Regions from separate parts of the Streptomyces sp. NPDC002446 genome, predicted to be linked through region 1. Evidence: riboswitches for the same ligand, from Rfam matches in the RefSeq annotation. Region 1 holds a riboswitch; each other region holds the start of a gene.
What was found. A riboswitch is a leader RNA that binds a small molecule or an ion and turns the genes downstream of it on or off. The one in region 1 is predicted to bind cobalamin.
Positions count from the first base shown of each region.

Region 2: linked by a shared signal. The riboswitch ahead of ACWD6P_RS19080 (prenyltransferase/squalene oxidase repeat-containing protein) and the one ahead of ACWD6P_RS26890 (HoxN/HupN/NixA family nickel/cobalt transporter) in region 1 are both predicted to bind cobalamin.
Region 3: linked by a shared signal. The riboswitch ahead of metE (5-methyltetrahydropteroyltriglutamate--homocysteine S-methyltransferase) and the one ahead of ACWD6P_RS26890 (HoxN/HupN/NixA family nickel/cobalt transporter) in region 1 are both predicted to bind cobalamin.
Region 4: linked by a shared signal. The riboswitch ahead of ACWD6P_RS23880 (ribonucleoside-diphosphate reductase subunit alpha) and the one ahead of ACWD6P_RS26890 (HoxN/HupN/NixA family nickel/cobalt transporter) in region 1 are both predicted to bind cobalamin.

Region 1 covers NZ_JBSFYC010000056.1:25,092-29,931, forward strand. The annotation lists gene ACWD6P_RS26885 (VOC family protein) at 159-659, shown strand; gene ACWD6P_RS26890 (HoxN/HupN/NixA family nickel/cobalt transporter) at 686-1,870, opposite strand; cobalamin riboswitch at 1,869-2,092, opposite strand; gene ACWD6P_RS26895 (alpha/beta fold hydrolase) at 2,130-2,978, opposite strand; gene ACWD6P_RS26900 (MarR family winged helix-turn-helix transcriptional regulator) at 3,038-3,610, opposite strand; gene ACWD6P_RS26905 (nucleoside/nucleotide kinase family protein) at 3,615-4,295, opposite strand; gene ACWD6P_RS26910 (cupin domain-containing protein) at 4,382-4,840, opposite strand.
Region 2 covers NZ_JBSFYC010000031.1:10,519-15,358, reverse strand. The annotation lists gene ACWD6P_RS19085 (MBL fold metallo-hydrolase) at 224-1,339, shown strand; cobalamin riboswitch at 1,429-1,576, shown strand; gene ACWD6P_RS19080 (prenyltransferase/squalene oxidase repeat-containing protein) at 1,744-3,051, shown strand; gene ACWD6P_RS19075 (SCO2322 family protein) at 3,096-3,833, shown strand; gene ACWD6P_RS19070 (energy-coupling factor transporter transmembrane component T) at 3,806-4,840, shown strand, end outside.
Region 3 covers NZ_JBSFYC010000006.1:57,352-62,191, forward strand. The annotation lists gene ACWD6P_RS05590 (L,D-transpeptidase family protein) at 1-965, shown strand, start outside; gene ACWD6P_RS05595 (aldo/keto reductase) at 1,056-2,111, opposite strand; cobalamin riboswitch at 2,214-2,430, shown strand; gene metE (5-methyltetrahydropteroyltriglutamate--homocysteine S-methyltransferase) at 2,588-4,840, shown strand, end outside.
Region 4 covers NZ_JBSFYC010000045.1:8,922-13,761, reverse strand. The annotation lists gene ACWD6P_RS23885 (ribonucleotide-diphosphate reductase subunit beta) at 148-1,197, opposite strand; gene ACWD6P_RS23880 (ribonucleoside-diphosphate reductase subunit alpha) at 1,197-3,638, opposite strand; cobalamin riboswitch at 3,800-3,950, opposite strand; gene ACWD6P_RS23875 (GNAT family N-acetyltransferase) at 4,077-4,580, opposite strand; gene ACWD6P_RS23870 (Uma2 family endonuclease) at 4,686-4,840, shown strand, end outside.

The sequences.
Region 1 (4,840 bases):
ACCGTGAGGTCAGCGGCCCCCGACTCGTTTGAGTCGGGGGCCGTTTTTCGTGCTCGGAGGGCGCCGTCGGCTGTTGTCGGCGAGGGGCGGTGTGTATCGTCGCGAGTAATGGTGACTTGAAGTTTCAAGTAAGTGGTGGGGGATCGGGGAGTGGGTTTATGGCTGTGCGGCGGCTGAATCATGCGGTGCTGTATGTGCGGGATGTGGCGCGGTCCGTTGCCTTCTACGGTGCGGCGCTGGGGCTCGTGGTGGATGTGGAGATACCGGGGCGGGCCGCGTTTCTCAGTGCGTTCGGGTCGCTCAACGACCATGACCTGGGGCTGTTCGCGGTGGGGCCCAACGCGCCGGGGCCGGAGGACGGGCGCGTCGGGCTCTACCACCTGGCCTGGGAGGTGGGCACGCTCGGGGAACTCGTCGCGGCCGAGGCGCGGCTCGCGGAGTGCGGCGCGCTGGTCGGCTCCAGTGACCACCTCGTCTCCAAGTCCCTGTACGCCAAGGACCCGGACGGCAACGAGTTCGAGGTGATGTGGCGGGTCCCGCGGGAGGACTGGCCCGGGCCGGAGGAGGCGGACCGGCTGCGGCCGCTGGATCTGGCGGTGGCGCTGAGGCGCTGGGGGCCGGATCTGGTGACGGGCGCGGCGGCCGGGTCGGCCACCTGAGGGGCGGCCGGGACCCGTGCCGTGTCTCAGGAGGCCGACGTCGGCGCCGCCTGCTCCGCCGTCTTGGCCCTCTCGGCCGACTCCGCCCGCTTCGCCCAGCGCTTCTCCACGCCGCTCAGCCGCCAGTACGCCAGCGCCGCGGCCCACACCACCACGAACAGGCCGACGATGATGAAGCCGACGTTGTCGAGGTCGATGGCGGAGATCCAGCTGGTCACGGGGTCGCTGAGGGCGAGTTTGTCGTGCAGCACGGTCACCAGCTCGATGGTGCCGATGAAGAAGGCGACGGCGATCGACAGACCGGTGATGGTGAGGTTGTAGTAGACCTTGCGCACCGGGTTGGAGAACGCCCACTGGTAGGCGAAGTTCATGAAGGTGCCGTCGAGGGTGTCGAAGAGGCTCATGCCGGCGGCGAACAGCAGCGGCAGGCACAGGATCGCGTACCACGGCAGGCCGGCCGCGGCGCCGCTGCCCGCCATCACCATCAGGGTCACCTCGGTCGCGGTGTCGAAGCCGAGCCCGAAGAGGAAGCCGAGCGGGAACATCTGGCCGGGGCGGGAGATCGAGCGGGTGAAGCGCCCCAGGAAGCGGTTCATGAAACCGCGGGAATCCAGGCGCTGCTCCAGCTCGGCCTCGTCGTAGCGGCCGTCGCGCATGCCCTGGAAGACCCGCCAGATCCCCGCCAGCGCGATGAGGTTGAGGGCGGCGATGAGGTAGAGGAACGTCCCCGAGACGGTGGTGCCGACAGTGCCGAGGATCTGGTGGGTGCGGGACTCGTCGTCGAGCAGGGTGCCGGCGAGCTGGGCGCCGCCCGCCACCAGGGCGGCCATCGCGACGACCACGCTGGAGTGGCCGAGCGCGAACCAGAAGCCCACCGAGACCGGCCGCTTGCCGTCGGCCATCAGCTTGCGGGTGGTGTTGTCGATCGCGGCGATGTGGTCGGCGTCGAAGGCGTGCCGCATGCCGAGGGTGTACGCGGTGATGCCGAGCCCGACGCCGAAGACCTGGCTTCCGACGGAGTAGTGGTTCGGGACCACGAGGACGAAGAGCACGCCGAAGGCGACGACATGCAGGCCGGCTATGACGGCCATTAGGCCCGCGGTGCGGACGGTGTCCTGACGGCGCCAGCGGAACGCGGGCGTGGCAGGGGGCTTCGGGGTATCGGTGGACAGGGCCATCCGGCGGTCACGCTCCAGCACCTCGTGGATCAGTTCGTGAGATGCCGTGGCCGGTCTCCTGGCTTACGGGTTCGCTGACGCTGTTCCCGCCCCCGCCTTCCCGGCCGCAGGCTGCGGTCAGTGGCGCCGTACGCGCGCCATGCGCGTACGGAGAAGGGCCGGAAACTCCCCGATCACAGTGGCGAGGGCCGCTCCGGCCTGGGACCACAAGGTCCGTCACCGGTCTTCCCGAACACCACGGCCCGGCCACTCTAGCTGCCGGTGGGGACGGAGGACGACCGATGTCAGCAGGTCAGTAGGCCAAGGACGAGAGGAAGGCGTGCAGTTCGCGGTCGTAGAGCGCGGTGTTCTCCAGATTGACCATATGGGCCGCGCTCGGTATGCGGACTCTTCGGGCGCCGGGGACGGTCAGCGCTATCGCATGGGCGTTGGCGGAGATGTCCGAACTGTCGAGGTCGCCGTCGAACACGACCGTCGGCACCCTGATCTCGCCCAGGCGGTCGGCGGCCCCGACCTCGAGGGGCATCCCGCCGCCAAGGCCGTCGGCGTGCACCTCGACGTTGGCCATGGCCGAGGCGCGCATCCGCTCGCGGAACCCCGGGTGCACGGCGGAGGGTTCACGATGCGGACCGTCCACCCACATCCGCAGGAAGTGCTCCACATAGCGCTCGGCGCCGTCCGGCGTGCCGATGGCCGCCACCTGCTCCCTTATGTGCTCCAGCACGAAGGGGTCGGTGAACGGGCGGCCGCTGATGCCGGGAGAGGCGAGCGCGAGGGCCGTCACCCGGTCCGGGTGGGCTATCGCGGTGTCGAGCGCGACCCGCGAACCGTGGGAGAGGCCGACGAGGACGGCGCTGGGGACATCGAGCGCGTCGAGGAGGGCGCACAGGTCGTCGTGGTTGGCGTAGTCCCCGGCCACCGTGGAGGACAGGCCATGGCCGCGGAAGTCGTAGCGGATCGCGCGGAGGCCGGAGTTCACCAGCCAGGCGAACTGTTCGTCCCACATGTGCTGGTCGAGCATGCCGCCGTGCAGCAGCACCACCGCGGGGCCCGAGCCGGCCGTCTCGTAGAACAGCTCGCCGTCGTCGACCGGCACGAGGCCGTTGTCGATCTCGGACCAGGCGGTGATTGCTCGGGTCATGCTCCGGGTCGTCCTTTGCGCGGGAGAGGCGGTGAGTGGGGGAGGTGGGCTGGGTGTCGTTACTGTCGCGGCTGTGGGGTTTTCGCGGCTTTCGGCGCTTTCAGGGTTTTCGTTGAGGGAACGTGTGAGTCGTTCGCTTCGTTCGCTGTGTTCGCCAGGTGCCGGAATTCCTCGTCGAGTCGGTCGAGTACGCGCAGCGTGGTGCGGACGTCGTCGGCGGGCAGGTCGGCCAGCCGGCGCCGCAGCTCCGTCGACTCGAAGTCCTGGATCCTGCGTATCGCCGCTGCTCCTTCGGCGGTGAGCTCGATCAGGGACGAGCGGCGGTGCGCGGGGTTGGGTGCCGTCACGACCAGGCCCAGCTCCGCGGCGTGGTTCACCCAGCGCTGCACCGGCTGTCTGTCCAGCCCCATCGAACGGGCCAACTGCGGTACGGTCCGCGGCCCTTCGCTACGAAGGGCGTCCAGCAGGGCATGCTCGCCGGCGGTCAGGCCCGTGCCCGTCAGCTCGCGCTCCACCGCGCGGACGACCGTGCGGTGGAGCGGCCACAGGCGTCTGATGACGCCGTACAGCAGGTCTTCGGTGGGCGTCGGCCCGGTGTCGCGCGTCCCCGCGCCCCCCTCATTGACACTCATGTTGTCATGATGACATCGATGATGTCGCTTGGGAAGGGGTTGGCGGTGGAGCCGCTTCGGGCGTGAAGGTGATGACGAGATCGGCGCGGTCGCGAGTCGCCGCCACGACACGGGCGTTGGCCTCGTCCGAGGTGTGCACGAACCGCTCGGCGTCGGCGCGCGGGCGCCCGAAGTGCTCATGGCGGTCGACCAGCCGGCGGATCCGCTCCGAGCTGTCCAGATCCACGTACCAGACCTCGTCGAGCAGCGCGCGCACCCGCGACCAGGGCGCGGAGTCGAGGAGGAGGTAATTGCCTTCGGTGACGACGAGCGGGATGTGGGGCGCTACGGGGATGCTGCCGGCGACCGGCTCCTCGATGCGGCGGTCGAAGGCCGGGGCGTAGACGTCGGTATCCGGCTCCGGTGTGCGCAGGCGGGCCAGCAGCGCCGCGTATCCGGCGGGATCGAAGGTGTCGGGCGCGCCCTTGCGGTCCGTACGGCCGAGGCGGCGCAACTCTGCCTCGGCGAGATGGAAGCCGTCCATCGGGACGAGCGCCGCCTGCCCGGCGAGCTCCGTCACCAAGTGGGCGGCGAGGGTGGACTTGCCGGCGCCCGGCGGGCCGGTGATGCCGAGCAGCCGGCGCCGGTCGGGGGACGCGGTGGCGGCCAGCCGTCGGGCGCGGGAGAGGAGGTGCCGGGGGTTCATGGTGCGTCCATCGTGCCCGATCGGCCGTCGGGGGACCGTCGATCGGGCGCGGTCGGCTCCGGCGCTTCCCTCCCTCCCCCCGTGGCTCAGCCGAAGTACTCCATGCCGTACTTCGCGCCGATCTCGTTGAGGCGGTCGAGGTCGGGGTGGCCGCCCTTCATGACGACCGGTCCGGCCTCGACCATGTCCTCCACGAACTCCTCCCAGCCGCCCGGTGACGAGATCTGCAGGCAGCGGGCGGGCGGTTGGGAGGCGTTGCGCATGGCGTGCGGGACGCCGTGGGGCAGCAGGGCGCACATGCCCGGGGTCAGGCGGTGGGTGGCGCCGTCGAAGTCGACCTCCATCTCGCCTTCCAGGACGTAGACGAATTCATCGGCATCGTGGTGGATATGCGGCGGAATGTCGACGTCGAGCTGGTTCTCCAGGATGGCGAGCCGGCCCTCGGTGTCGCTCGTACGGGCCTTGACGCCGAATCCGGGCGGCAGAGGGATGCGGCCGGGACGTCGTTCGCCGGGTTGCAGGACGAGGAATCGCTCCTTGGACAT
Region 2 (4,840 bases), on a different contig from region 1:
CCGCGGCGTGCTGATGCTGCGTCAGGTGAGCCATCGCATCAGGAACTGATACCAGTTCCACCTGGAGGAGTCCACGGCGCGGACGGAATCCCAACAACGGTTCGGCGCAGGCGACTTCAGGGCTCTTTGAAACGAGTTCTAGTTATAGTGAGGGGAGGCGGGAGGCGCCGGGTCTGCCGCGCCGAGAGGCGCCGGGTGTTGGCCGCACCGAGAGGGGACCGGGATGACCACGCAGGTGACCGACCACCGGGGCGGAGTGTGGAGCATCGCCGTCCCCATCCCGGACAACCCGCTCGGCCACACCCTCGTCCACCTCCTGGAGACCGACCGCGGACCGGTGCTCATCGACACCGGCTGGGACGACCCGGACTCCTGGGACACCCTGGTCGCCGGGGTCGCCGCCTGCGGCTTCGCCGTCACCGACCTCCACGGCGTCGTGATCACCCACCATCACCCCGACCACCACGGCCTCTCCGCCGCGGTTCGGGAGGCCTCCGGCGCCTGGGTCGCGATGCACGCGGCGGACACCGCCGTGGTCCGGCGCACCCGCGAGGCCGAGCGGGGCCAGTGGCTCGACTATCTGATCGCCAAGCTGACGGCGGCGGGCGCACCGGAGGACCATCTGGCGCCGCTCCGGGAGGCGCGCGCCAACGGGGGCGGCCGCGGAGTGCCCGGCCAACGGGCCGCGCTGCCGGACCGTGGGATCGACCCCGGTGAGCTGATCGACCTGCCGGGGCGCCGGCTGCGCGCCATCTGGACGCCGGGGCACACGCCGGGGCATGTGTGCCTCCACCTGGAGGAGAGGCATCCGGGAGCGGGTCGCCGTCCGGCGGAGGAGGAGCGGCCGGCGGGCGAGAACCGTCCGGCGGAGGAGGGGCGGCCGGGCGGGCGGGCTCGCGGCTTCGGGCGGCTCTTCTCCGGCGACCACCTCCTGCCCGGCATCACCCCGCACATCGGCCTGTACGAGGACCCGGACGACGCCACGGAGACCGACCCCCTGGGCGACTACCTCGCCTCCCTCGAACGCATCGGCCGGCTCGCCCCCGCCGAGGTGCTCCCCGCCCACCAGCACGCCTTCAGCGACGCGGGCGCACGCGTACGCGAGCTCATCGCTCACCACGAAGAGCGGCTCTCCGGACTGAGAGCACTGCTCCGCGAACCGCTCACCCCCTGGCAGCTCGCCGTGGCCATGGAGTGGAACCGCCCCTGGGAACGGATCCCCTACGCCTCCCGGAACATCGCCCTCTCGGAGGCCGAGGCGCATCTGCGCCACCTGGTGAAGCGGGGGGTTGCGGAGCGGGTACCGGGCTCCGACCCGGCGGCCTACCAGGCGGTGTGACGCGCCGGGGGGCGCGCGGCACACGGGCCGCGCAGGGCGCCTGCCGCCTCCCCCGTCCGTACGCGCGGGCGAGCCCGGGCCGGGCGCCGGTTAAGGTGTCCGGGACAACTTCATCCGTACCCGATCGGGGGAAGCCGGTGGAAATCCGGCGCTGACCCGCAACCGTGAGGACGGCCGTCCAGGCAGCACGCCGACGGCCGTACGAGCCGGAGCACCCGGTGGGGCACGACCAAGGCTCCCGCCACCGGAACCGCCGCCGCTGCGGACGGCCGGTGCGCGGCACCGTCGAGGTATACGGAGCTGAGCCCGGTGCCACCGCGCCCGATCGCAGGATCGGCGTCCGGCGGTCGGCCGAGCGCGGCTGCGTACCACCGCCGCGACCCGACCCGAGAGGCACCGACCCGATGGCCCCCATGGCTCCCCAGGCCCCTTCGACGCACTCCGTCGCCTTGGTGGCGCGCCGCGCCGCCATGGCGCTGGCGGCCGCGGCGGTGCTGGGCGCGGCCGCGGCCCCGGCCGCGTTCGCGACCCCCGCGGCCGGCCCGTCGGCGTCCCCCAAGAAGCTGCCCGACGGGCTCTACGGCACCAAGGACCCGCAGTACGACGGTGTGTGGCGGCAGTCGCTCGCGCTGCTGGCGCAGGACACGGTCGGTGTACGGCCGGCGGCCTCGGCCGTGGACTGGCTGGTCGGCCAGCAGTGTGCGGACGGCTCGTTCACCGCCTTCCGCGCCGAGCCGGCCAAGCCCTGCGATGCCAAGGCGATGCGGGACACCAACCAGACGGCCGCCGCCGTACAGGCGCTGGCCGCGCTCGGCGGGCACGGCGAGACCGTCAAGAAGGCCGTGAGCTGGCTGAAGTCGGTGCAGAACGAGGACGGTGGCTGGAGCTCGATGGCCGGCTCGGCCAGCGACGCCAACTCCACCTCCGTCGTCATCGGCGCGCTCACGGCGGCCGGTGAGAAGCCGGAGTCGGTCACCTCGAAGAAGGGCGGCAAGACCCCCTACGAGGCGCTGCTCACCTTCCAGCTGGGCTGCGCCCCGAAGGAGGGCGAGCGCGGTGCGTTCACCTTCCAGCTCAAGGGCGCGGCGCCGAACGCGGACGCCACCGCGGCCGCCGTGACCGGCGCACTGGGCAAGGGCTTTGTCGTGGCGCCGGCCGACAAGGGTGCGGACACCCCCGTCAAGCCGCTGACCTGCAAGGACAGCAAGCAGCCGAAGGCCGCCGAGCCGCAGCAGGCCGCGGACGGCGGCGCCGCCTACCTCGTCGCCCAGCTGGAGGCGAACGGGCAGCATCTGCTCTCCGCGATGCCGGGCCAGGAGAAGCAGCCCGATGTCGGAAACACCGCCGATGCCGTGGTGGCGCTGGCGGCCGGGGCGCACGGCGCCGCGGCCCACAAGCCGCTGCAGTGGCTGGAGAAGAACGCGGCGGACTGGGCCGAGCAGAGCGGCCCCGCCGCCTACGCCCAGCTGGTGCTCGCCGCGCACGCCACCGGCACCGACCCGCGCTCCTTCGGGGGCACCGACCTGGTGGCCGCGCTGAACAAGACGGGGCCCAAGCCGGCCGGTACCGCGAAGCCGTCGGCGGAGCACACCAAGGACGCCGAGGAGACCGACGGCGGCATCAGCGTGTGGTGGGTCATCGGCGTCGGGCTGGCCGTCGGCGCCGGCATCGGCTTCCTGCTGAGCGGCCGTAAGAAGAAGAACGAGCTCTGATGGGGCGCATGCGGCGGATTCGGCTGATGCGGCGTAGCCGACTCATGCGGTGGGGCAGGGTCGCCGGCACGCTGCTGCTGGCCGGCACGGTCACCGGGCTGACCGCCGGGCCGGCCCAGGCGCAGGAGTACCGCTACTGGTCCTTCTGGGACGGCAAGAGCGGCGGCTCCTGGGCGTACGCCACCCAGGGGCCGGGCACCGCGCGGCCCGCGGACGGCGCGGTCGAGGGGTTCCGCTTCACCGTCAGCGCCGACTCCGCCGCGGCCGGCAAGCCGCGCGCGGCCGCCGACTTCGACGCGATCTGCCGCGATACGCCCGCCAAGGAGGGCCGCAAGCGGATCGGCATCGTCATCGACTTCGGCACCGCCGCCGAAGCGCCCCGCGGCGATCGGCCGCCGAAGGCCCGCACGGAGTGCGCCCAGGTGTCCGAGGACGCCTCGGCGGGCGAGGCGCTGGCCGCGGTCGCCCGGCCGCTGCGCTATGACTCCAACGCGCTGCTGTGCGCCATCGCCGGATACCCGAAGTCGGGGTGCGCGGACCAGCTCAGCGGCTCGGAGGGGTCGGGCGAGCAGGACGGGTCGAAGGGGGCGGACGCGTCGAAGGGCGCCGGTTCCGCCGGCTCGTCGGCTTCGGGCGCGGCAGGGAACGGCGAGCGGGGTGCCGACGGGGGCAGCGCGGGCTCCGGTGACGGCGGGCCGTCCGCCGGGCTGCTCGTCGGTGGCGGCGCCGTCGTCGTACTGGGCGCGGCGGCCGTATGGCAGGCCCGCCGCCGGCGCGGATGAGCGCCCCGCAGGCGACCCGTACCACCGCGCTGCACGCCGGCGCCTGGTGGCTGTGGGCGCTCGGCCTGGCCACCGCGGCCTCCCGTACCACCAACCCGTTGCTGCTCGGGCTGCTGGTGGGAGTGGCCGGCTATGTCGTCGCGGCACGCCGTACGGACGCGCCCTGGGCCCGCTCGCACGGCGCGTTCGTCAGGCTCGGCCTGGTCGTGATCGCCATCCGGCTGGTCTTCGCCTTCGTGCTCGGCTCGCCCATCCCGGGGACGCACACCCTGGTGACACTGCCCGAAGTACCGCTGCCCGACTGGGCGAAGGGCGTCCGCATCGGCGGCCGGGTCACGGCGGAGGGCATGGTCTTCGCGCTCTACGACGGGCTGAAGCTGGCCACCCTCCTCATCTGCATCGGCGCCGCCAACGCGCTGGCCAACCCGTCGCGGCTGCTGAAGTCGCTGCCCGGTGCGCTGTACGAGGCGGGCGTGGCGGTCGTCGTCGCCATGACCTTCGCACCGAACCTGGTCGCCGACGTCCAGCGGCTGCGCGCCGCCCGACGGCTGCGCGGCCGGCCCGACCGCGGCGTCAAGGCACTGCTCCAGGTCGGCCTGCCGGTGCTGGAGGGCGCGCTGGAGCGCTCGGTGGCACTGGCCTCGGCCATGGACGCCCGCGGCTACGGCCGCAGCGCGCGCGTACCGCGCGCCGTACGGCACACCACCTCCGCCCTCACCCTCGGCGGTCTGCTCGGCATCTGCGCCGGCACCTACGGCCTGCTCGGCGACACCGGGGCCGGCTACGGGCTGCCGCTGCTCCTCGCCGGGCTGGCCGCGGCCCTGGCCGGACTGTGGCTCGGCGGGCGCCGGTCCCTGCGCACCCGCTACCGGCCCGAACGCTGGGGCCTGCGGGCCTGGCTCGTCGCAGGCTCCGGCATCGCCGTGGCCGCCCTGATGATCTGCGCGAACACCTACGCCACGGCCGCCCTCCACCCACCGGCCGTCCCTCTCACGGCTCCCGTACTT
Region 3 (4,840 bases), on a different contig from region 1:
AGGTCAAGGACGACGACGGCGGCACGGTCACCGGACACCTGGCCGGTGACGGCACGTCATGGACGTCGGACGGCAAGGTCCGGCCGAAGACCACCTACACCGTGAAGACCAGGGCCAAGTCGACCGGGGGCAAGGAGTCCGCCGCCACCTCGGTCTTCACCACGGAGCAGGCCGACAAGGTCAACAAGCTCACCAACACCCCGGGCGGCGGGCAGACCGTCGGCACCGGAATGCCGATATCGATCCTCTTCGACCACCCGATAGCCGAGGACAAGCGCGCCGAGATCGAGAAGGCGCTGAAGGTCACCACCCAGCCGAAGGTGGAGGGCGCCTGGGGCTGGGTCAAGGACTGGAGCGGCAAGAACCGGATCGACTGGCGCCCCAAGGACTACTGGCCGGCCGGCACCAAGGTCTCGGTGAAGGGCGCGCTGGGCGGTATCGACTCCGGCGCCGAGGGCGGCTGGTTCGCCCGGGACTACAACTTCGGATTCACCATCGGCGCCGACCACAAGGCCGTCATCGACGTTCCCTCGCACACCCTGACCATGTACGAGAACGGCAAGAACGTCGGCACCATCAGCGGCTCCGCGGGCTCCCCGCAGGACCCGACCCGCGGCGGCGTGCACACCGTACGCAGCAAGAACGCGGCCGAGACGATGGACTCCTCCACCATCGGCCACGGCGACGAGTGGATGCTGGACTCGAAGTGGGTCACCCACCTCACCGCCTCCGGCACCTTTCTGCACTCCGCCCCGTGGAACAAGCAGATCGGCGTGGTCAACAACAGCCACGGCTGCTTCGGCATGACCACCGCGGACGCCAAGAAGGTCTACGACTTCCTGACGATCGGCTCCACGGTCGAGGTGAAGGGCACCAGCAACCCCAACAAGACCGACGTCGGCAACGGCCTGGAGGTCTGGCAGGAGACCTGGCAGCAGTGGCAGCAGCGCAGCGCGCTGAAGTGACGCCCGGCGCCTGACCGCAGTGCGCGCACGCCGCCGCCCGGCCTTCCGGGCGGCGGCGTGCGTCGTACCGGGCCCGGGGAGGACATCCGGTCAGCGGATCCCGCCGGTCGTACGGCGGTATGTGGAGCGCCGGTCCTCGATGTCGGCCCAGCGGTCCCCGTAGACGTTCTCGGTGATGGCCGGCTCCCGCAGGAAGTCGTGCGGGAAGCCCAGCGGCACCGCGCTCACCGCGTCCAGCCGGGCCAGCGCGTCGGCGTCCAGCTCGACACCGACGCTCGCGAGGTTGTCGGCGAGCTGGCTCTCCTTGGTGGCCCCGATGATCGGGACGATGTTGCCCGGCCGGCTGCGCAGCCACGCCAGCGCCACCTGCGCCGGGCTCCAGCCGCCCTGCTCGGCGATCTCCAGCACCGCGGTGACGGTCTCGTCCCCCGCACCGTCCCGCGGGTCGCCAGCGACGACGTCCAGCCGCCCGGTCCCGCCACGGCGGTACTTTCCGGTGAGCCTCCCGGCGGCGAGCGGCGCCCAGGCCAGCACGGCCAGGTCGAAGGCGCGGGCCTGCGGCAGCAACTCCCGCTCCGGCGTGCGCTCCAGCAGGTTGTAGCGCAGCTGCGAGCCCGCGAAGGCCGTCCAACCGCGCAGCTCGGCGAGCGTGTTGGCCTGCGCGATCTCCCAGGCGGGCCAGTCGGAGACGCCGATGTACTGGACCTTGCCGGAACGCACCAGGTCGTCGAGCGCCCGCATGACCTCCTCGACCGGGGTGAAGTTGTCCCGTGCATGCACCCACAGCACATCGAGGTGGTCGGTGCGCAGCCGGTCCAGACTCGCCTCCACCGACCGGACGAGGTTCTTGCGGTGGTTGCCGGCCGCGTTCACATCGCCCTTGCGGGTCGCGCAGGTGTACTTGCTGGCGAGGACGAACCCGTCCCGGCGCCCTTCGAGCAGCTCCCCGAGCATCCGCTCGGCGGCGCCGTCAGTGTAGTTGTTCGCGGTGTCGACGAAGTTGCCGCCGGCGTCCGCGTAGGCGTCCAGGATCCGGCCGCTGGTCTCCTTGCCGGCGCCCCACCCCCACTCCTCGCCGAAGGTCATGGTCCCCAGGCTCAGCTCGCTCACCCGCAGACCGGTCCTGCCGAACAGTGTGTAGCGCACGGTGTTCCCTTCGCTCGGTACGTGATCGGCACGCTAGGCGCTGGAGCGCACTCCAGCTCAAGGCCTGCTCGAATGCGGATACCCGATGCCTGCGGAAGGGCCTAAGGTGACGAGTGCGTCTGGTTCGCCCTGCCCGCCAGGCAGGCGCGTCGTAAGAGGGAACCCGGTGTGAATCCGGGACTGCCCCGCAGCGGTGAGTGGGAACGACCGCCGTCATACGCACTGGACCCGGCCGGGTCTGGGAAGCGACGGCCAGTAGGTGTCCGCCTCGGCGGATGTGCCCACGAGTCCGAATACCTGCCAGTGCCCCCGTGCGACCTGTGTGCGGGGTGATCTCGGTGACCTCGAGGGCGGGTCGGCGGACAAGTCAGGCGGCACGGGCGGCGGCAGCGCACCCACCCATCCGCCCGGTTCGGCCACCCTTCGCGCCCTCCCCCGTCCCCGGGGTCGAGTCGACACTCGCGAAGGAGAGTTCCGTGACCAGCACATCCGCAGCGGCGGCAGTACGGGCCACCGTGCACGGCTACCCCCGGCAGGGGCAGAACCGTGAACTGAAGAGGGCCATCGAGGGCTACTGGAAGGGCCGGGTGAGCGCGGACGCCCTGCGGACCACCGCGGCCGGGCTGCGCCGCGGCAACTGGCAGCGGCTCGCCGAGGCCGGTATCGACGAGGTGCCGACCGGCGACTTCTCCTACTACGACCACGTCCTGGACACCAGCGTGATGGTCGGTGCGATCCCGGAGCGGCACCGTGCCGCGGTGGCCGCCGACCGGTTGGACGGCTACTTCGCGATGGCCCGCGGCACCCAGGAGGTGGCGCCGCTGGAGATGACCAAGTGGTTCGACACCAACTACCACTATCTCGTACCGGAGTTGGGCCCGGACACGGTCTTCGCCGCGGACTCCGCCAAGCAGGTCGCCGAGCTGACCGAAGCCCTCGAACTCGGCCTGGCCGCCCGCCCGGTGCTGGTCGGCCCGGTCACCTACCTCCTGCTGGCCAAGCCCGCGCCCGGCGTCGCGGCGGGCTTCGATCCGCTGACACTGCTCGACCGGCTGCTGCCCGTCTACGCCGAGGTGCTCGCCGACCTCCGGGCGGCGGGCGCCGAGTGGGTGCAGCTCGACGAGCCCGCCCTCGTCCAGGACCGCTCCCCCGCCGAGCTGAACGCCGCGGCGCGCGCCTACCGCGACCTGGGCACCCTCACCGACCGCCCGAAGCTGCTGGTCGCCTCGTACTTCGACCGGCTCGGCGAGGCGCTGCCGGTGCTGGCGAAGGCGCCGGTCGACGGGCTGGCGCTGGACTTCACCGGCGCCGCGGCCGCCAACCTCGCCGATCTCGCCGCGGCCGGCGGGCTGCCCGGCAAGCGGCTGGTGGCCGGCGTCGTCAACGGCCGCAACGTCTGGCTCAACGACTTCGAGAAGTCGCTGGCCACGCTGGGCACCCTGCTCGGCCTCGCCGACCGGGTGGACGTGTCCTCCTCCTGCTCGCTGCTGCACGTCCCGCTGGACGCCGCCGCCGAGCCCGAGGTCGACCCGCAGATCGCCCGCTGGCTGTCCTTCGCCCGTCAGAAGTGCGCGGAGATCGTCACGCTGGCGCGCGGCCTGGCCCGGGGCACCGGGTCCATCAGGGCCGAACTCGCCGCCAACCGCGCCGCCCTGGCCTCCCGGGCCGGCTCCGCGCTCACCCATGACCCCGCGGTACGCGCCCGCGCCGCGGCCGTCACCGACGGCGACGCGCGCCGCTCGGCACCGTACGCCGAGCGGGCCGCCGCCCAGCGCGCCCACCTCGGGCTGCCGCTGCTGCCGACGACCACCATCGGCTCGTTCCCGCAGACCGCCGAACTGCGCACCGCCCGCGCCGACCTGCGCGCCGGCCGGATCGACGCCGCGGCCTACGAGGAGCGCATCGCGGCGGAGATCCACGAGGTCCTCGCCTTCCAGGAGAAGGCCGGTCTCGACGTCCTCGTGCACGGCGAGCCGGAGCGCAACGACATGGTCCAGTACTTCGCCGAGCAGCTCACCGGCTACCTCGCCACCCGGCAAGGCTGGGTCCAGTCGTACGGCACCCGCTATGTCCGCCCGCCGATCCTGGCCGGGGACATCTCCCGGCCCGAGCCGATGACGGTCCGCTGGACGACCTACGCCCAGTCCCTCACCGAGCGGCCCGTCAAGGGCATGCTCACCGGCCCGGTCACCATGCTCGCCTGGTCCTTCGTCCGCGACGACCAGCCGCTCGCCGACACCGCCCGGCAGGTCGCGCTCGCCCTGCGCGACGAGGTGGCCGACCTCGAAGCGGCCGGCACCGCGGTCATCCAGGTCGACGAGCCCGCCCTGCGCGAGACGCTGCCGCTGCGCGCCGCCGGCCGCGACGCGTATCTGGCCTGGGCCACCGAGGCGTTCCGCCTCTCCACGGGCGGCGTCCGCCCGGGCACCCAGATCCACACCCACATGTGCTACGCCGAGTTCGGCGACATCCTCCAGGCGATCGACGACCTGGACGCCGATGTCATCAGCCTGGAGGCGGCCCGCTCGCACATGCAGGTCGCCGGCGAACTCGCCACCGCCGGCTATCCGCGCGAGGTGGGACCCGGTGTCTACGACATCCACTCCCCGCGGGTGCCGAGCACCGCCGAGGCAACCTCCCTGCTGCGCAAGGGACTTGAGGGCATTCCGCCGGAGCGGCTGTGGGTCAACCCGGACTGCGGTCTGAAGACCCGCGGCTGGCCCGAGGTG
Region 4 (4,840 bases), on a different contig from region 1:
AAAGATGTGGTGGCCACGACTCCGGTTGCCGAGGTAACAGAACGCTCATATACGCCGGTGGCCAGGGCATACCGGGTGTCGCGGGCCCGGGAAACGAGCGGGCCCGCGACGTGTGCCGGTCTCTTGGGTCTCTTCGGCCTCTTCGGCTCAGAAGTCGTCGTCGAAGGAGACCGAGCCCTCGACGGCGACCTGGTAGGCCGAGGCCCGCCGCTCGAAGAAGTTGGTCAGCTCCTGGACGTTCTGCAGCTCCATGAAGGAGAACGGGTTCTCCGAGCCGTAGACAGGCGGGAAGCCCAGGCGCTGCAGCCGCTGGTCGGCCACGCACTGGAGGTACTCGCGCATCGACTCGGTGTTCATGCCCGGCAGGCCGTCACCGCACAGATCGCGGCCGAACTGCAGCTCGGCCTCGACGGCCTCCTTGAGCATCTCGGTGACCTGCTGCTCCAGCTTGTCGTCGAAGAGGTCGGGCTCCTCCTCGCGGACCGTGTCCACCACCGAGAACGCGAACTCCATGTGCATGGACTCGTCGCGGAAGACCCAGTTGGTGCCGGTGGCCAGCCCGTGCAGCAGACCGCGCGAGCGGAACCAGTAGACGTACGCGAACGCGCCGTAGAAGAACAGCCCCTCGATGCAGGCCGCGAAGCAGATCAGGTTCAGCAGGAAGCGGCGCCGGTCGGCCTTGGACTCCAGCCGGTCGATGCTCTCGACCGAGTCCATCCACTTGAAGCAGAACTCGGCCTTCTCCCGGATGGACGGGATGTTCTCCACGGCCGCGAAGGCGGCGGCCCGGTCGTCCGGGTCGGGGAGGTAGGTGTCCAGCAGCGTCAGATAGAACTGGACGTGCACCGCCTCCTCGAACAGCTGACGGCTCAGGTACAGCCGCGCCTCGGGGGAGTTGATGTGCTTGTAGAGCGTCAGCACGAGGTTGTTGGCGACGATCGAGTCACCGGTCGCGAAGAACGCGACCAGCCGGCCGATCATGTGCTGCTCACCCGGCGAGAGCTTGGCGAGGTCGGCGACGTCGGAGTGGAGGTCGACCTCCTCCACGGTCCAGGTGTTCTTGATCGCGTCGCGGTAGCGGTCGTAGAAGTCCGGGTAGCGCATCGGGCGCAGCGTCAGCTCGAATCCCGGGTCCAGGAGGTTCTTGGTGCCGGTGGTGGCCGTGTGCGTCGCCGAAGCGTTGGTCTCGGTGGTCATTACTGGCAGGCCTCGCAGGACTCGGGGTTTTCCAGGGAGCAGGCGACCGCCTCGGGGTCGGTGGCCTGCTGCGGGACGGGTACGGGAGCGGCGGCCGCGGTGCCGCGGGCCGACTGGGCGATCCGGGTCGCCGGGCGGGAGCGCAGGTAGTACGTCGTCTTGATGCCGCGCTTCCAGGCGTAGGCGTACATCGAGCTGAGCTTGCCGATGGTCGGCGACGCCATGAAGAGGTTCAGCGACTGGCTCTGGTCGAGGTAGGGCGTACGGGCCGCGGCCATGTCGATCAGCGCACGCTGCGGGATCTCCCAGGCGGTGCGGTACAGCGCCCGGACCTCCTCGGGGATCCAGCTGACGTCCTGCACCGAGCCGTTCGCCTCGCGCAGCGCGTCACGGGTCCGTGCGTCCCACAGCCCAAGCGCCTTGAGCTCCTCGATCAGATACGCGTTGACCTGCAGGAACTCGCCCGACAGGGTCTCGCGCTTGAAGAGGTTGGAGACCTGCGGCTCGATGCACTCGTACACGCCCGCGATCGAGGCGATGGTCGCGGTCGGCGCGATGGCCAGCAGGAGCGAGTTGCGCATTCCGGTCGTGGCGATACGGGTGCGCAGCGCCGCCCAGCGGTCCGCCCAGCGGGGCTCGGCGTTCGGGTAGTGGTCCGGGTGCAGCACACCGCGGGCGGTGCGGGTCGCGGACCAGGCCGGGTGCGGGCCGTGCCGCTCGGCGAGGTCGGCGGACGCCTCGTACGCGGCGAGCATGATCCGCTCGGAGATCCGGGTCGACAGCTCCCGCGCCTCGGGCGAGTCGAAGGGCAGCCGCAGCCGGAAGAAGACGTCCTGCAGGCCCATCAGGCCCAGACCGACCGGGCGCCAGCGGGAGTTGGAGGCCCCGGCCTGCTCGGTCGGGTAGAAGTTGATGTCCACGACGCGGTCGAGGAAGGTGACGGCGGTACGGACCGTGGCGTCCAGCCGCTCCCAGTCCATCGTGCCGTCCGCACCCAGGTGCGCGGCGAGGTTGACCGACCCCAGGTTGCAGACCGCGGTCTCCCCGTCGTCGGTCACCTCCAGGATCTCGGTGCACAGGTTGGAGGAGTGCACGACCTTGCCGGGCTCGGCGGTCTGGTTGGCGGTGCGGTTGGCGGCGTCCTTGAACGTCATCCAGCCGTTGCCGGTCTGCGCCAGGGTGCGCATCATCCGGGAGTACAGCACCCGGGCCGGGATCTGCTTGAGCGCCCGGCCGTCCGCCTCGGCCTTGCGGTACGCGGCGTCGAACTCGTCGCCCCACAGGTCCACCAGCTCCGGGACGTCCGAGGGGGAGAACAGCGACCAGTCGGCGTCCGCCTCCACCCGGCGCATGAACTCGTCCGGGATCCAGTGCGCGATGTTCAGGTTGTGGGTGCGGCGGGCCTCCTCACCGGTGTTGTCGCGCAGCTCCAGGAACTCCTCGATGTCCGCATGCCAGGTCTCCAGGTAGACACAGGCGGCGCCCTTGCGCCGGCCGCCCTGGTTCACGGCCGCGACCGAGGCGTCCAGGGTGCGCAGGAACGGCACGATGCCGTTGGAGTGCCCGTTGGTGCCGCGGATCAGCGAACCGCGGGCGCGGATGCGGGAGTACGACAGGCCGATGCCGCCGGCGTGCTTGGACAGCCGGGCCACCTGGTGGTACCGGTCGTAGATCGAGTCCAGCTCGTCCAGCGGGGAGTCCAGCAGATAGCAGGACGACATCTGCGGGTGGCGGGTGCCGGAGTTGAAGAGGGTGGGGGAGGAGGGGAGGTACGACAGCGAGCTGGTCAGGCGGTACAGCTCGGCGACGTCGTCCAGGGCGCGCTCCGAGTGGTCCTCGGCCAGGCCGCAGGCCACCCGCAGCAGGAAGTGCTGGGGCGTCTCGATGACCTGACGGGTGGTGGGGTGCCGCAGCAGGTAGCGCGAGTGCAGGGTGCGCAGCCCGAAGTATCCGAAGCGGTCGTCGGCACCGTCGGCGAGCGCCTTGTCGACCAGCGCGTCCAGCCGGGCGGCGTGGGCCCGTACGAACTCCGCGGTCTCGTCGGCGATCAGCCCCTCGCGGTGGCCGACCTCGATGGAGGCGGAGAAGGCGACCGCCCCCTGTTCGGCCGCCTCCTCCGAGATCGCGAGGGTGAGCAGCCGCGCGGCGAGCTTGGAGTACTGCGGCTCGTCACCGATCAGGCCGGCCGCGGCGTCGATGGCCAGCGACCGCAGTTCGGCCCCGCCTGCGCCCTCGTACCTGCCGCGCAGGGCGGCGGCGGCCACCTTGCCGGGGTCGGTCGCGGTCAGGTCCTCGGTCAGCGCGGTCAGGGTGCGCAGCAGCGCAACGCCCGGACCGTCCTGCCCGTCCTCGCCCGGCCCGCCGACGGGGGCGGCAGGCGTGGTCACCGCAGGCTGCACGACCTCGGCGTCTGACGCGGGTTCCGTTGGCGCGATGGTCACGTGATGCTCTCCCTCACTCGGCGGGGGCCGGAGGGGCGGGGCGCGACGGGCGCACGCGCGCATGCGGCACCCCGTGACGGAATGGGGTGCGCGGGCACACCGCGCGGCGTCCACCGGCCCAGCCCTCGGGGCCCGGACGTATCGACGTCCGCACCGATGGCGGTGCGGGCGTACCGTCGGCAGGTCCTCGGACTTCACGGGCGCGCGGCAGAGCCGTCATCAGGCCACTGGGCGCGCTCCTACACCGTTGCGGGACAGTTCCGGATTCCCACCGGATTCCCCTGCGGCGACAGCGAGGACGAGCATACATCTTGTGCCGCACCCCGTACGCACCCCCACATCTTGTGTCGCCGCCTCATACCACTCCGACACGTGTGCGAAGCGCCAGGGGGTGCGGCCGGGCCCGGAACGGCTCCGGGGCCGGGCCCGGCGCGCCCTTCAGGCCAATTCCCGGGCGAACGCCCAGAGCATGACGCCCGGTACGGGCTCCCAGTCCCGCTCCTCGGCGCGCTCGAACCCCAGCCGCCGGTAGAGCCGGTGCGCGGGCCGCACATGGCGCGGACTGGACAGCACCATGCCGTGCAGCCCGAGCACCCGCGCCCGCTCCAGACATGCCGCCACCAACGCCTCCCCGACTCCCCGCCCGCGCCCCTCGGACGCCACCGCCAGCATCCGGAACTCCCCCTCCCCGGGCCGCGCCAGCTCCGCGTACGGACTCCCGTACGCGCTGAAGGTGACCGTCCCCACCACCCGCTCGCCCGGCCCCTCCACGGCCACCAGCACATCCGCCTGCTCCGCCCGCTCGGCCACCTCCCGCAGCTTCGCCGCGTACGTGTCGCCCTCCCCGGCCACCAGCAGCCCATCGGCCAGATAGACCGCCACCAGCAACTCGCCGACCACACCGAACTCCGCCTGGCGCACGGGCCTGATCGTGATGTCCATGGGGTCCAGTGTGGGGGTGGGTTGATGGCGGGGTGGGTGTCAGTGGCCCTCGCTATCGTCGGGAGCACGCCCCAGCTCAGCTCGGCAGCGAAAGGAGAAGGTCTCATGACCGATTCCGCCGACCGGCCCTACCGCACGCTCACCGAGTACTTCGAAGAGGCCGCTCGGATACTCGCTCGCGCGGACGAGCGTCCGAGGCTGGAGCTCATCGAGGAAATGGTCAGCAGCAAAGCCGGACCCGACGGGAACCACGGACGGAT